One region of the Arthrobacter sp. NPDC057013 genome, then DNA from elsewhere that is predicted to be linked to it. Evidence: predicted binding sites of a transcription regulator. Region 1 holds the regulator's gene; each other region holds the start of a gene.
What was found. Region 1 encodes LexA, which represses DNA repair genes until DNA is damaged. Its sites were predicted from a motif close to TCGAACANNTGTTCGA; they were not measured.

Region 1 (3,370 bases):
CCCGGACGTCGGCCATGAGCGCCTCGCGGTGCTGCAGCGCGGCGAGGGCGGTTGCCTGCGTTACGGCCGAGAGGTGGTAAGGCAGGCGCACCAGCCGGAGGGCGTCCGTCACCTCGGGAGCCGCGGCCATGTAGCCGAGGCGGGCGCCGGCCAAGGCGAACGCCTTGCTCATGGTGCGGGAGACGATGAGCCGCTCCCGGCCGGGCAGCAGGGTGAGCGCGCTGGGCGTCCCGTCGTGGGCAAACTCGTGGTAAGCCTCGTCCACGACGACGATCGCCTGACTCGCCTCGCCTGCCCCGTAGACCGCTTCCACCACATCCAGACCCAGGCCCGTGCCGGTGGGGTTGTTGGGCGAGCACAGGAAGACGATGTTCGGCTGCAGTTCACGCACCTGGCTGGCGGCCGACTCAGCACTGAGGCCGTAGTCGTCGGCCCGCTTGCCGGCAATGTAGGCAGTGTCCGTGCCGCTGGCAAGGAGCGGGTACATGGAGTACGTCGGCGGGAAGCTCAGAAGCGACCGGCCCGGGCCGCCAAAGGCCTGGAGGATCTGCTGGAGGACCTCGTTGGACCCGTTGGCTGCCCAGAGGTTGTCCGCGCTGAGCCCGTGGCCAAGGTATTCCGCCAGGGCTTCCCGAAGTTCGGTGAATTCGCGGTCGGGGTACCGGTTGAGTCCGGTGGCGGCCTCGCTTACCGCCGCGGTGATGGCCGCCCGCACGTCGGCGGGCACGCCATGGGTGTTCTCGTTGACGTTGAGCAGGATCGGAACGTCAAGCTGCGGGGCGCCGTATGGGGACAGCCCCCTCAGGTTGGTCCGCAGGGGCAGTCGGTTCAGTCGCTCAAGCTGGTCAGTCACCTAGACAGTTTAAGTACCCGGCAGGGCTGGCCGGAAACTGTGACGGTTCCGGCGCCCGGGAACCATACGGTTCGGGGAGCATAAAGCGCTACTTGTTCGGCACAAAAAGCTGCTGCCCTGGCATGACCTTCCCGGCCTGAAGGTCGTTGAGCTGGACAATGTCCGCAATCACATCCCGTGGATCGCGGTTCGGATCGACCTTGCCGGCGATCGCCCACAGCGATTCTCCGGGCTGCACCGTGACCGAGACCGTCGGCGTAACGGAGAGGCCGCCGGCGCTGTCCGCCGCCTTGGCCGGCGAGTTCAGCAGCCCGGTCAGAGACAGGAGCACGGCGGCGAGCAGGACAAGCGGGAGGCCGATCAGGACAATCCGGCCACGGCGGGTGAGGCGCAGGCGCGGCGGCCTGCCGGGCCGGGAAACTGCCGTGGAAGTTGTTGCTGCTGTTGAAGCTGACATGGCGTGAGCCCTCCTGGACCAAGTTGTACTGCCTCGCGTTCGAACAAACAGTTCGAACACCGGACTGACAAACAGCCTTAACTAGAACACATGTTCGAACTTTGCTTTTCCTAGTTTTAGCACCTATCAACGAATTAAGTCGAGACTCGCTAGAACAAATGTTTGAAAAAGCCGTATGGCTGGCCTACGTTGGAAATCAAGGAACAACCACAACTGCAGTTGATCAGCAGGGTCTGACATTTTTCAGGCCGGAAGTTCCCGGCCGGAGCAGCTACCGCGGCCGGGAGGAACGGAAAGGCGTTGGCGAACATGGCAGCACAAGCCTCTGACGGCAAGGCTCCCCAGCGCAGCCCGCGGTCTCAGCGGACCCCCAAGGGACTTACACTCCGCCAGAAGAAGATCCTGGAAACCATCCAGCGTTCGGTCAACGAGAACGGCTACCCGCCGTCGATGCGGGAAATCGGCGACACCGTCGGCCTGGCCAGCCTCTCCAGCGTGACCCATCAGCTTTCGCAGCTGGAAAAGCTCGGCTACCTGCGGCGCGACCCCAAGCGGCCGCGCGCCATGGAGGTCCTGATGCCGCTCACCCTGGATGCGGGGACGGCGAAATCCGGCGGCGCTGACAGAGCCCCGGCCCTCAGCGCGGCGGGCGGCTCCGTGTCCGAACTGCCCAGCGCGATGGACACCGCCATGGTGCCGCTGGTCGGCCGGATCGCCGCCGGCGGCCCCATACTCGCCGATCAGATGGTGGAGGAGCTGATGCCGCTGCCCCGCCAGCTGGTGGGCCACGGGGAACTGTTCATGCTCAAGGTCGCGGGCGACTCCATGGTGGACGCCGCCATCTGCGACGGGGACTGGGTTGTGGTCCGGCGGCAGAGCGACGCCGTCAACGGCGACATCGTCGCGGCACTGCTCGACGATGAAGCCACGGTCAAGACCTTCCGGCAGCGGGACGGCCACACCTGGCTCCTGCCGCAGAACACGCAGTACGAACCCATCCTCGGCGACCACGCGGTGGTCATGGGCAAGGTGGTTTCCGTACTCCGCTCGCTGTAGCCCCCTTTGGGCCTGTCCCCAGGGAACCAACGGCACAGAACCATGGGTGCGTAACCAGCGGACAGGACCTGCGGCCCCGGGCTGCCGCAGCCCGGGGCTTCCTCATGCCTGCGCGCCGGCGAGCCTTTCGAGGGCCGCGACGGCGGTCTTCCGGTCGGTCGTGGGCCAGAACGGCGGCAGGGCAGCCCGCAGGAACCCGCCATAGCGTTCCGTGGACAGCCGGGAGTCCAGCACCGCCACGACACCCCTGTCATCCGTGGACCGAATGAGCCGCCCGGCCCCCTGGGCAAGCCTGATGGCCGCGTGCGTGGCGGACACGGACATGAAGCCGTTGCCGCCCGCTTGGGCAACAGCCCGCGACCGCGCCGTCATCAGCGGATCATCAGGCCGCGGGAAGGGAATCCTGTCAATCACCACCAGACGGCACGACCCACCCGGCACATCGACGCCCTGCCACAATGACATCGTGCCGAACAGGCAGGTGTCCGGCTCGTCCGCGAACTGCTTCACGAGGGCCGTCATGGTGGACTCGCCCTGGCAAAGAATGCTGATATCCAGCCGGTCGCGCAGGGCGTCTGCCGCTTCCTCGGCGGCCCGCCGGGAGGAGAACAGGCAGAGCGCTCCCCCGCCGGACGCGCGGATCAGTGACTCGAGTTCGTCCAGCGCCTCAGGCGAGGTGCCGCGGCCAGGCTTCGGCAGGTGACCCGCTACGTAGAGTATGCCCTGCCGCGGGTAGTCAAAGGGCGAGCCCACGTCGACGCCGGTCCAGCTCGGAGCGCCTTCCCCGACCAGCCCGAGCCCGCCCGCGGCAGGTTCGAAGGCAGAGCCGATGGCGAGGGTGGCCGACGTCAGCACCACGGTATGACCGGCGAACAGGCCCTCCCGGAGCCGGCCCGCAACGCTCAGCGGGGCGATGTTGACCAGTGCCGGGGCAGTCTCGTCGGGCGCCGAGTATCCCTGCTGCGGGTCAAACGTGCTGTTCCGGGAGAACCAGACCACCTCAC
Region 2 (3,370 bases), on a different contig from region 1:
CAGTTCATGCCATTCCTGCCCAGGCGGCAGATCCTGCCAATCCAGACCTGATGGCGGTTCCCGCCGGTCTTGGCTGGGCGGTGGTTCTGGCCAGGTGGGTGGTTCCCAGTCCTGGTACTCGGCCTTGTAGGTCCGTCCCATGGGTGAGATCCAGCCCGGTGGGGTGTCGCGGGTGGCGCCGGCTGGTTGCCAGGCCGTGTTGTGTTTGAGTTTGTGGTGTTTGGGGCAGGGTTGGCCGAGGTTGGCGACGCCGGTGCCGCCGCCGTCGGCCCAGGCGAGGATGTGGTCGGCGTCGTTGTCCAGGGAGTGGTTGTTGCAGCTGGGGAATGTGCACTTGGCGTCGCGGAGCCGCAACCACTGGCGCATCGGTTTGGTCAGCCGGTAGCTGGTGCGGCCGATCTCCAGCGGTGCCCCGTCGCGCGGGTCAACAAGCACCCGGTGGAAAGAGGTGGCGCCCTCGGCGACGAGCCGGCGGGCCATCGACGGCGGGATCGGCCCGTACCCATCCAGTGTGGCCGGTTCCTCGGACAGGCCAAGCAGGGAGAACACCGGCACCGTGACCAGGACCTGCGCCCCAGGTGACGGCACATCACCGGCCCAACCAGGAGCGCCCGGAATAGCGTCTGCGGCACCGGCCCGCGCAGAGCCTGCGGCACCGGCCCGCTCGCATCCTGCGGGCGGGATTTCGGTGGGCGGGGGATCTGTGGGAAGCGGCTTACCGTGCAGCGCAGCGTCCGGGGGCCGATCATCCACGGGCAGGGGCCTTGCCGGCAGGGAACCTGTCGACAGGAGATCTGCGGGAACGAATTCTGTGGGCGGGTCATCGTTCGCGCCGCCCACTGCCGGTGCCGGGCCGAGCAACCAGCCGGCGAACGCATCGACGCGGAGCTGGGTCAGGGTCCGGGTTTCGGCCGGGCCTTGCAGGGCGCGGGCGGCGGCGGTGGCGCGGTTCCAGATCCCGGCTGCCTGGTCGGCCGGCAGATAGGCCGACAGCCACGCCATGCCGTCCCGGTCCGGGGCATACTCCAGCCGCCGGTCCTCCACACACCGGTGGTGGCGTTTTTCGATGCTGACCGGGTGATGCCGTTCCCGCCAATACCGGGCCTTCGCCCGGAACCTTGCCGGCGTCAGCTCCCCCGCCGGGCAACCCCGGGCCGGGTTTGGTGCGTCCGGGTCCAGGAAATGCGCCTCAAACGCCGCCGCAGCAGCCGGCCCCAGCCCCTCGGTCTCGTCACACATGATCCGCCCGTGCTGCCAGGAGAGGGTTCCCGACCCGAGCGCGGCAAGAGTCAGCGGCAGATCCCTGGTGAGTTTGGCGGATTCGTCCAGCAAGCGTGCCGCCGCCCCCTCGCTCACGCTCAGCGCGCACGCGACCTCAGCGGTCACCGACATCTCCAACGCGTCCCGCTCCGACACGGACGCCCCAGGGGCCGCCAACGCCGCCGCGGCAGCAGCGAAACCAGCCGCGGCCTGGACCTTCAACGCAGCCACCCGGGCCTCCAGCCTGGCCGTCCCGGCCAGCACATCCAGCCACGCATCCGCCTCATCCCGCAACGGATCACCAGCGGTCAAACCCCCAGAACCGGTCACCGCCACAGAACCGGCCTCGGCGCCGGCAGCCTCACGGACAAAACGAGCCAGCACAGCAACAGAGGACTCCACGCCCTCCACCGTCTGCACCGCTGCCGTCGCATCCATACCCACAGCATGACAGGGGGCTACGACAATTTAAGGATGGAAAGTACACCCCAAGGGGACCACATCGAAAAGTTTTTTTAGACCGCGTGAGAACGAAAACCAGGTGACCGCTCAGGGCGCTCCCAGCACTCAGAACGCCCTGAGCTGCGACTTACTTGGGGTCAGTTTCCGGAGCCGTCGAGCGTGACGGTGCCGGCATCGCCGTCGACCTTAACTTGCTGCCCACTGGACACCCGCTGGGTGGCCACGCCCGTTCCCAGGACGGCAGGGATGCCGTACTCCCGTGCGACGATCGAACTGTGGCTCAGCGGCCCGCCAACGTCCGTGACGACGGCGGAGGCCATCGCAAACAGCGGCGTCCAGGCGGGGGTGGTCATGCGCGCCACCAGCACCTCGCCGGGCCGCATGCTGGCGAAGTCGTCGGGGCCGTGCAGCAGCCGGGCCGGCGCGCTCACCTGCCCCGAGCTCGCGCCGACGCCGGTGATGACATCTCCGGCCTGCTGCACCGACCGCGCGGGCATCATGCTGCCGAACGCCCGTTCCATCCACCGGCTTTCCGGCAGCAGCTGCGGGGCCGCGGCTTTTCGCTGGCCCCGCCACAGCATCTTGCGCTGCTCAACGGCTTCCGCCCGCACGGGCCGGTCCGTACCGGTGATGGCCGCGCCGGGCGTGGCAAGCCCGAAGTCGATGGCGTTGCGGAGTTCATCGAGGCGGAGCCAGAAGATGTCGGACGGAGCCGCGACGACGCCCGAGGCCGTCAGCCGCTCCCCCAGTTCCAGCAGCATCCGCCGCATCAGCGGCCAGGCCAGTCCGACGTCGGCCAGCGCGTCCTCACGGACAGGCGCCGTTTTCTGTGCCCAGCGCAGCAGCCTGCGGAAGACGGCCCGACGGCGCGGCCCCAGCCTGGCGCTGATCAGCCGGGCCTGCTCCTCCCGCCGGTCGGCAGACCGCTGCTGACGCTCGTGCGGATCCTTGCCTTGCCCACGCACGAAGTACCTCAGGGTCTCAAGCAGTGCGGACGGGTCATCGGCCGGCACAGGGTTGACGAAATCAAGGTTGTAGACGGCATGCCCGTACCGGTCGAGGTGCCGCTGGAGGCGGGAACGCCACTCGTTCCACAGTTCCGGGTCCACACCTCCGTCCACTTCTCCGCCCGCGCCGGCGGGAGGCGTGCCGCTGCGGAGAGCTTCGGCGATGGCGGGTGCAGATCCTTCCGTGACCGCAGTAGCGAGCTGCGGCCGTTCGCGGGTCCACACGGCCAGGTCGTACAGGGACTTCTCCGCGCGGATGGGTTCGCTGTCGTAGCCGAGGAGGAAGACCTCCGCCGAGGGGTCACCGGGCCGGCGGACGAGTTTGTCGTAGTAGCTCCGGAGCATGATCTCGCTGGTGGCGGCGATGGGGATGATGGACTGGACCGCGGTGTAGTACGCGGCGCCGGCGTCGAGCAACGCCGAAATGCCCTCCAGCAGTTCGGCGGCCGGGCGGTCCGCCGGCGGTCTAGCCGCCCAGAACTTCACAAGCCCGCGGTACTTCGGGTGCGAGTGGTCGCGCCAGCCCTTGATTCCCATGTGCGCCTTGCCCTGGGCGAGCGCGCGCATCGCCGTCAGCGACCTGCCCATGACCCGCCGCATTCCGGCGTTGTTGTAGTAGTAGTACGCGTAGCCGTTGACCG
Region 3 (3,370 bases), on a different contig from region 1:
GCTGCTGGCGCAGGTGGAAGGGCGGTGATTTCTCCCTTGAATCCCGCGCCGGGTGAGCCTAGTTTGGAGACGTAGAAAGGCGGCGTCCGATGCAGATTCACATGTGGTGGCTTGATCTGGACCTGAAAAGCAAGGAGTGGCTTCGCGAGAACCTGCGGGCCGGCGACGTTCCGGTGTTCGTGATGGAGGGGATTGCCCAGGCTGGCGGCCCGCACCCGGACACCCCGCAGGCGGTCCTGACCGAAGCCGAGTGGGATTTCATCGAAACCCAGTCGGAGTTTGTGGACTGACTGGTTCGGCTGGACTGACCAGTTCCGCCGGTCTGACTGTCGCGGGCCCGCGCGCCGGTCATGCCGCGCGGACCACCGGCAGCTCATCCCAGTGGGTCGTGTAGCGCGGCGAACGCATGCCGCGCTTCATGCTCCAGTCCAGACCGCTCCTCAGGCCTGCGAACCCGAGCCCAATGGTGCCCCTGCCGTACTTCCGGCTGATCTGCTCAACCAGCGGGCCGATTCCGCGTTCCTCGTGCGGGTTGGTGAAGGGATCCAGTGGCTGCTGGTTGCCGGACGGCCGCAGGTCGGTGACCATGATGCCGGCCCGGGCGTATCTGACGCCGTCCAGGATGGCGGGAAGCAGGGCGTGGGCTGCCCTGGTGAGCAGCACCGGGTCGGCGGTGGGCATGGGCAGCGGCACGCAGACGGACGGAAACGACTTGTCCTTCGGGTTGTAGTGGGACGTGCCGGCGAACGCGGTGAGGACCTTGGCCTGAAGATTGTGCCGGGCGAGCCGCGCACTCGCCTGCTGCGCATAGACGCTCAGGACCTGGCGAAATTCGCGGACGGACGTCAGGGGAGTGGAAAACGAGCGGGAGAAGATCAGCTGGTCCCGGCCCACGCGTTCCTCCTCCAGGGGTATGCACGGCGTTCCGCGCAGCTCCAGTACCGTGCGCATCAGCACCACCGAAAAGCGGTCGCGCACCATCACCGGATCCGCCCGGCTGAGCTCCAGGATGGAGCAGATCCCCATGGCGTTCAGCCGTTTTTCCAGCCGGCCCGCCACGCCCCAGACCTCCGAGACCGCCAACCGGGACATAAGCAGTTCACGCGTCTCCGGGGCCATCGATTCCCAGCGGCACACCCCGTCAAGGGCGGCGTTATTCTTGGCCCACCGGTTGGCCAGTTTGGCCAGCGTCTTGGTGCCGGCGATGCCGACGCACACAGGCACCCCGACGTTGCGCCGGACCGCGGCCCTGATGGTCCGGCCAAGACCCATCACCTGTTCGGGGCTGCCCTTGATGCCAAGGAACGCCTCGTCGATGCTGTACACCTCGAGCCAGGCCGAGTAGCGTCCCAGCAGCTCCATGACCCGGGCGCTGATGTCGCCGTACAGTTCATGGTTGCTGGACCGGGCAACGAGGCCCCACTCCTTGGCCCGCGGGGCGATCTTGAACCACGGTTCACCGGTGCTGATCCCCAGGGCCTTGGCCTCCGGGCTGCGGGTCACGGCGCAGCCGTCGTTGTTGGAAAGCACCACCAGCGGCTTACCTTCGAGGGAGGGATCGAAGGCCCGCTCCGCGCTGGCGTAGAAGCAGTTCACATCCACCAGGGCTATCTGCTGCCGGGCCTCAGACATGATGCAGGCACCTCGTGGCCACGCCCCAAACGGTGAGGTCGGACAACGCAGGGACAACGATGTCCGGATACAGCGGGTTGGCCGCCTGGAGCACCACGCCGGCCGCGGTGATCTTCAAGCGCTTGATGGTGAGCTCGCCGTCCAGCACTGCCACCACCACGGATCCGTCGCGCGGTTCCAGCGCGCGGTTCACGATCAGTTCGTCGCCGTCGCTGATGCCGGCCTCTTCCATCGAGTCGCCGGACACCCGCACGATGTAGGTGCTGGTGATGTCCTGGATCAGGTGCTCGTTCAGGTCGATCCGGCCGTCAAAGTAGTCCTGGGCGGGGGACGGGAAGCCCGCCGCCACGGCCACGGGGGAGACCAGCACCAGCCGCAGGGAAAGTCCCGCCTCTATCACTCGGGGACCAATAATGACGCCCACAACACACCTTTTTTCGAATATATGTTCGATAGTTCAGTGTAGCCCCCGGGGCCGACAGAATGCAGCTGTGTGAGACAGCGGTTGTGTTCATCACACGTTCGTCGTGCCGTCTCCGTCACAGCGGGTCTCCGTCGCATACTGGTCTCATGGGGATGCAAGACGCAGGAGGATCAGTGGTGGAAACCTTGAAGAGGGTGGTGCGGAACGAGTACTTTCCGGCAGCGGCCGTGCTGACGCTGGTGGTGCTCTTCTGGGTTGCAGGCCTGTTTGGCGGCCTCTCGCTGCTGAGCCGGAGCCAGCCCCCGATTGCCACGCTCACCTGGCTGCTGTTCGTTTACGCCGCTGCCGTCCTCACGCCACTGGCCGGCATCCTGGCCGCGGCGGACCTGCTTCGCCGGTGGTGGCGAAACCGTCGCGCCGCGAAGGCGGGTACCGCCCAAAGCGGCACCCGCAATGGCGGCACGCCCAACGACGGCACCGCCAAGGACGGCGCGAAACTCGGGTCCTAGGCCCGGCCCAAGCAACGAATCCAGCCAAACCCATGGGGGCCAGAACCATTGCAGCCCCTCCGCGCGAGTGGTTGCATGGGGTTCATGAATGCCTCAAAGAGCTTCGTTTTAGCAATCGGGACCAAAAAAGGTCTCTGGCTGGCCACCAGCCAGGACCGGAAGCAGTGGTCCTTTTCCGGACCGCACTTCCTCATGAGCGAGATACCAAGCATCGGAATCGACACGCGGGACGGCCGCACGCGCATCATGGTGGGGGTGCGGTCCGAGCACTGGGGCCCGTACGTAGCCCACTCCGATGATCTCGGCGCCAGCTGGACCGAGCCCGAACAGGGCGCCATCAAGTTCCCCGAAGGCACCGACGCCGCCGTCGAACGCATCTGGCAGATCTACCCCGACGCCGAATCCCGCCCGGGCGTCGTCTGGGCCGGAGCGGAGCCGATTTCGGTATGGAAGTCGACCGACGGCGGCGAGCACTTTGAGCTGAACCGCGGACTCTGGGACCACCCGCACCGCAGCGAGTGGGGTGCCGGATACGGCGGCGCCGCCGCCCACTCGATCGTGGTCAACCCCTCCGGGGACAACGTCCACGTGGCCATGAGCACGGGAGGAGTGTACCGCTCACTCGACGGGGGGACGTCCTGGGAGCCGCGGAACAAAGGCATCTCCGCCTACTTCATGCCCGACCCCAACCCGGAATTCGGCCAGTGCGTGCACAAGATTGCGGCGGACGCCGCCGTCGAAGGCCGCCTTTACGCGCAGAACCACCACGGCGTGTACCGGACCGATGACAATGCCGAGAACTGGG
Region 4 (3,370 bases), on a different contig from region 1:
ACGTTCTCCGGCTTGACGTCGCGGTGGATCAGGCCGGCGGCATGGGCAGCCCCCAGGCCTTCCACCACCGGATCGATGAGTGCCAGGGCGAGCCGGGGGGACAAGGCGCCCTTGCTGTTGATGACATCGCGGAGGGTATGCCCTTTGATGTACTCCATCACGAGGTAGGCGGTGTCTCCGTCGTGCCCCTGGTCGAGGACGCCCACCACATGGGGGTGTGAAAGTTTCGCGGCTGCCCGTGCCTCCCGCGCCAGCCGGTCGAGGAAATTGCCGTCGTTGACCAGGTGCGGATGCAGGACTTTCAGGGCGACATCACGGTCCAGCCGCTGGTCCGTGGCCACGTAGACGGTGGACATCCCGCCCCGGGCCAACCTGGACTTCACCCGGTAGCGGTTGTCCACCAGCGACCCGACGAGACTGCCTAAAGCGTTTTCCTGCACTCTTCGATACTAAGTGCTGCACCGAAACGGGTCCGAATCAACATGCGATCCGGACCCGTATCGTTATGCTCCACAGCGGCCGGTATCCCGGCCGGGAGCTCAGCTGAAGAGCTCAGCTGAAGGTCTTGCGGTGTGCCTTGATGGCTGCGACGTAGTGCTTGGTGTCGGTGTACATGCCGTGCTTGTTGACCGAGTACTGGCCCTGGTAGTAGCCGGCGATGGCGTAGTCCAGGTTCTTGCTGGTCCGGATCAGCTGGCGGATGATCGCGATTCCCGCGGTGGCGTTGTCGTACGGGTCAAGCAGGTTCAGCTTGCGGCCCACGAGGTCGGATGCCCATTCGCCGGAGGAAGGGATGACCTGCATGGTGCCGATGGCGTTGGCCGGCGAAACCGCACGCTGGTTGAACCCGGATTCCTGGTACGCGAAGGCCTGCGCCAGTGCCGGATCGACGCCCATCCGCCGCGCCGTGTCAGCCACGATGGACTGCATCTGGGCGAGCGAGGGAACCGGCGAGGCGTTGAGCAGGGCCTTGTTCTTGTTGGCCGAGCTGACCACGGCCGGCGGGTAGGTGTAGCCGAGGAAGGAACTGGGCACGAGCGGCGTGACACTGGATGCCGGCTGGACGGCGCTGGCCTTCCCGGGAATGACGAGCTTCTGGCCCGGGTAGATGACGCTGGTGACCTTCAGCCGGTTCGCCGACAGGATGTCCGCGAGCCTGACGCCGTGCCTTGCTGCGATGCCGGACAGCGTGTCGCCCGCCTTGATGACGTAGGAGGCTGAGCGGGTGGCGGCCGGTGCTGCCGCCTTGGCCGGGGCCGCCGCAACAGCGCTGCCGGTGCCCAGCCGGATCTTCTGGCCCGGGTAAATGATCGATGTCACCTTCAGCCCGTTCCAGCTGAGCACCTGGGAGAGCCTGACGCCGTGTCGCCCGGCGATGCCGCCCAGCGTGTCGCCGGCCTTGACCGTGTAGGTCCGTGAAACGGTGGAGGCTGGCGCCGCTGTGGTCCGGGCGGCCGGAGCCGAGGCCGCCTTCAGCTTGATCCGCTGCCCGGGGTAGATCACGGAGTTCGACTTCAGGTTGTTGAGCTTAAGCACGGCAGTTGTGCTCAGCCCGTACCGGCCGGCGATACCGCTGACGGTGTCCCCGCGGACCACAGTGTGGGCCATAGGGGTGACGCTGGTGGGCTGAAAGCCCGCCGGGATCGCGGCCGGCACGGAGGCCGCCGGGATGATGCCCGCTTTGACTGCTGCTGCCTGGGCCTCGATGGCGGCGGCGAGGGTCGCGGGTACGGTTTTGGGCTGGGCATCGGCCGCGGCAGGCTGGGCGACCGCAAGGGAGGAAAGCATGACGGCAGGCAGCGTGGCCGTCGCGGCCGCGATCAGGGGCAGGCCCGGCCGGGGTGGCTGCTTGGTGGAGCGGGTCGTCGTCATGGGAAAGATCCTCTTCTCAGCGGCGAATGCTGTCGGTCATGCCAGTTTGCTCGTGATACCAATGTTACTGATGTTAATTGTGTTGCGAATGTTATCTATGTGAATCTCTCACGATTTCCCGGTTAGCACAAGAATTGGATTTGAGCCGGAACATCCGTCCGACTGGGAGTGTCGCGCCCGAAAACGGAGCGTGCGCGCATGCGGGCTGTTTCGACTAGGCTTGCGGGCGCCCGCCGTGGCAACCTTGACCCGTGAGTACTGTAGAAACCCTCGTAGGCGACTGGCTGCCCTTGCCCGACGTCGCCCAGTTGCTGGATGTGTCCATTACCAAAGTCCACGGGCTCCTTGACGAGCGGGCGCTGGCGGCCCTGCGGATCGGCGAACGCCGGATCCGTTCGGTGCCCGCGGCCTTCATCCAGGACGGCCACGTTGTGGACAGCCTCAAGGGCACGATTGTGGTGCTGGCGGACGCAGGCTTCTCAGACGAGGAGCTCATCGTGTGGCTCTTCACCCCTGACGATTCACTGCGCGGGCGCCCCATCGATGCGCTCCGCGACGGCCGCAAGACCGAAATCCGCCGCCGGGCACAGTTGCTGGCGTGGTAAGTAACACCGCCTGGTAATAAGAACCCAGCCTGGTAACCAACCCAGCGGCAAACGGGCCGGGCCAGCCGATTAGGCGGCCCGGCTCACTGTCGCCTCAGCAAGCCGGCGCAGCGCGGTCTTGGGGAGGTCTTCCAGCGGCAGCAGCTCGAGTGCCGCGTATGCCGCATCACCGAACTCCCCGATCAGCACTTCCGTGGCCTGCAGTGCCCCGCAGTCTGCGATGATGCGGCGGATCTCGGCCACGTCGTCCCCGCCCAGCTCGGGGCTGCCGAGCTTTGAGTCGATGAACGCGGACTCCTCGGGAGTGGCCATGTCCAGCGCAAAGGCCACGAGGACGGTCCGCTTGCCCTCCCGGAGATCGTCTCCTGCGGGTTTGCCGGTGGTGACCGGGTCGCCGAAGACGCCCAGCACGTCGTCGCGAAGCTGGAAAGCTTCGCCAAGGGGGAGTGCGAAGGCGGAGTAGCCCCGGAGCAGTTCGTCTGAGGCGCCGCCGAGCGCCCCGCCCAGGGCGAGCGGATGCTCCGTCGAGTACTTGGCCGACTTGAAGCGGATGATCGACTGGGCGCGGCTGACGGCCCCGGCGCGGTCGCGCACCGGCCCGGCCACCTCTTCGAGGATGTCCAGGTACTGCCCGGCCATGACCTCCGAGCGCATCAGGTTGAAGATCAGCCGTGCCCTGCTTCCTGAGGCCGCCGTTTCTCCGATGTCGGTGAAGGCTTCCTCGCTGAAGGACAGGCAGAGGTCGCCCGCCAGAATCGCAGCCGCGTGGCCGAAACGTTCGCTGTCGAGGGCCCAGCCCTGGGACTCATGGAGCTGGCTGAAGCGGCGGTGCACGCTGGGCCCGCCCCGGCGGGTGTCCGACCGGTCGATGATGTCGTCGTGGATCAGGGCGG

Region 2: ACFTSA_RS11650 (DUF222 domain-containing protein) is a predicted target of LexA. The motif match lies at 1,763-1,778, and genes of this name have one in related genera.
Region 3: ACFTSA_RS17815 (LexA family protein) is a predicted target of LexA. The motif match lies at 2,070-2,085, and genes of this name have one in related genera.
Region 4: ACFTSA_RS18975 (LysM peptidoglycan-binding domain-containing protein) is a predicted target of LexA. The motif match lies at 2,019-2,034, and genes of this name have one in related genera.

Annotation. Positions count from the first base shown of each region.
Region 1 covers NZ_JBHUSE010000023.1:37,691-41,060, reverse strand. The annotation lists gene ACFTSA_RS21245 (histidinol-phosphate transaminase) at 1-853, opposite strand, end outside; gene ACFTSA_RS21240 (LysM peptidoglycan-binding domain-containing protein) at 942-1,310, opposite strand; gene lexA (transcriptional repressor LexA) at 1,620-2,366, shown strand; gene ACFTSA_RS21230 (ATP-dependent DNA helicase) at 2,469-3,370, opposite strand, start outside.
Region 2 covers NZ_JBHUSE010000007.1:79,316-82,685, reverse strand. The annotation lists gene ACFTSA_RS11650 (DUF222 domain-containing protein) at 1-1,698, opposite strand, end outside; gene ACFTSA_RS11645 (PEP/pyruvate-binding domain-containing protein) at 1,860-3,370, opposite strand, start outside.
Region 3 covers NZ_JBHUSE010000016.1:22,007-25,376, reverse strand. The annotation lists gene ACFTSA_RS17825 (hypothetical protein) at 90-290, shown strand; gene ACFTSA_RS17820 (Y-family DNA polymerase) at 349-1,632, opposite strand; gene ACFTSA_RS17815 (LexA family protein) at 1,625-2,056, opposite strand; gene ACFTSA_RS17810 (hypothetical protein) at 2,233-2,565, shown strand; gene ACFTSA_RS17805 (WD40/YVTN/BNR-like repeat-containing protein) at 2,650-3,370, shown strand, end outside.
Region 4 covers NZ_JBHUSE010000018.1:44,844-48,213, reverse strand. The annotation lists gene ACFTSA_RS18980 (PASTA domain-containing protein) at 1-440, opposite strand, end outside; gene ACFTSA_RS18975 (LysM peptidoglycan-binding domain-containing protein) at 553-1,872, opposite strand; gene ACFTSA_RS18970 (Rv2175c family DNA-binding protein) at 2,124-2,477, shown strand; gene ACFTSA_RS18965 (polyprenyl synthetase family protein) at 2,547-3,370, opposite strand, start outside.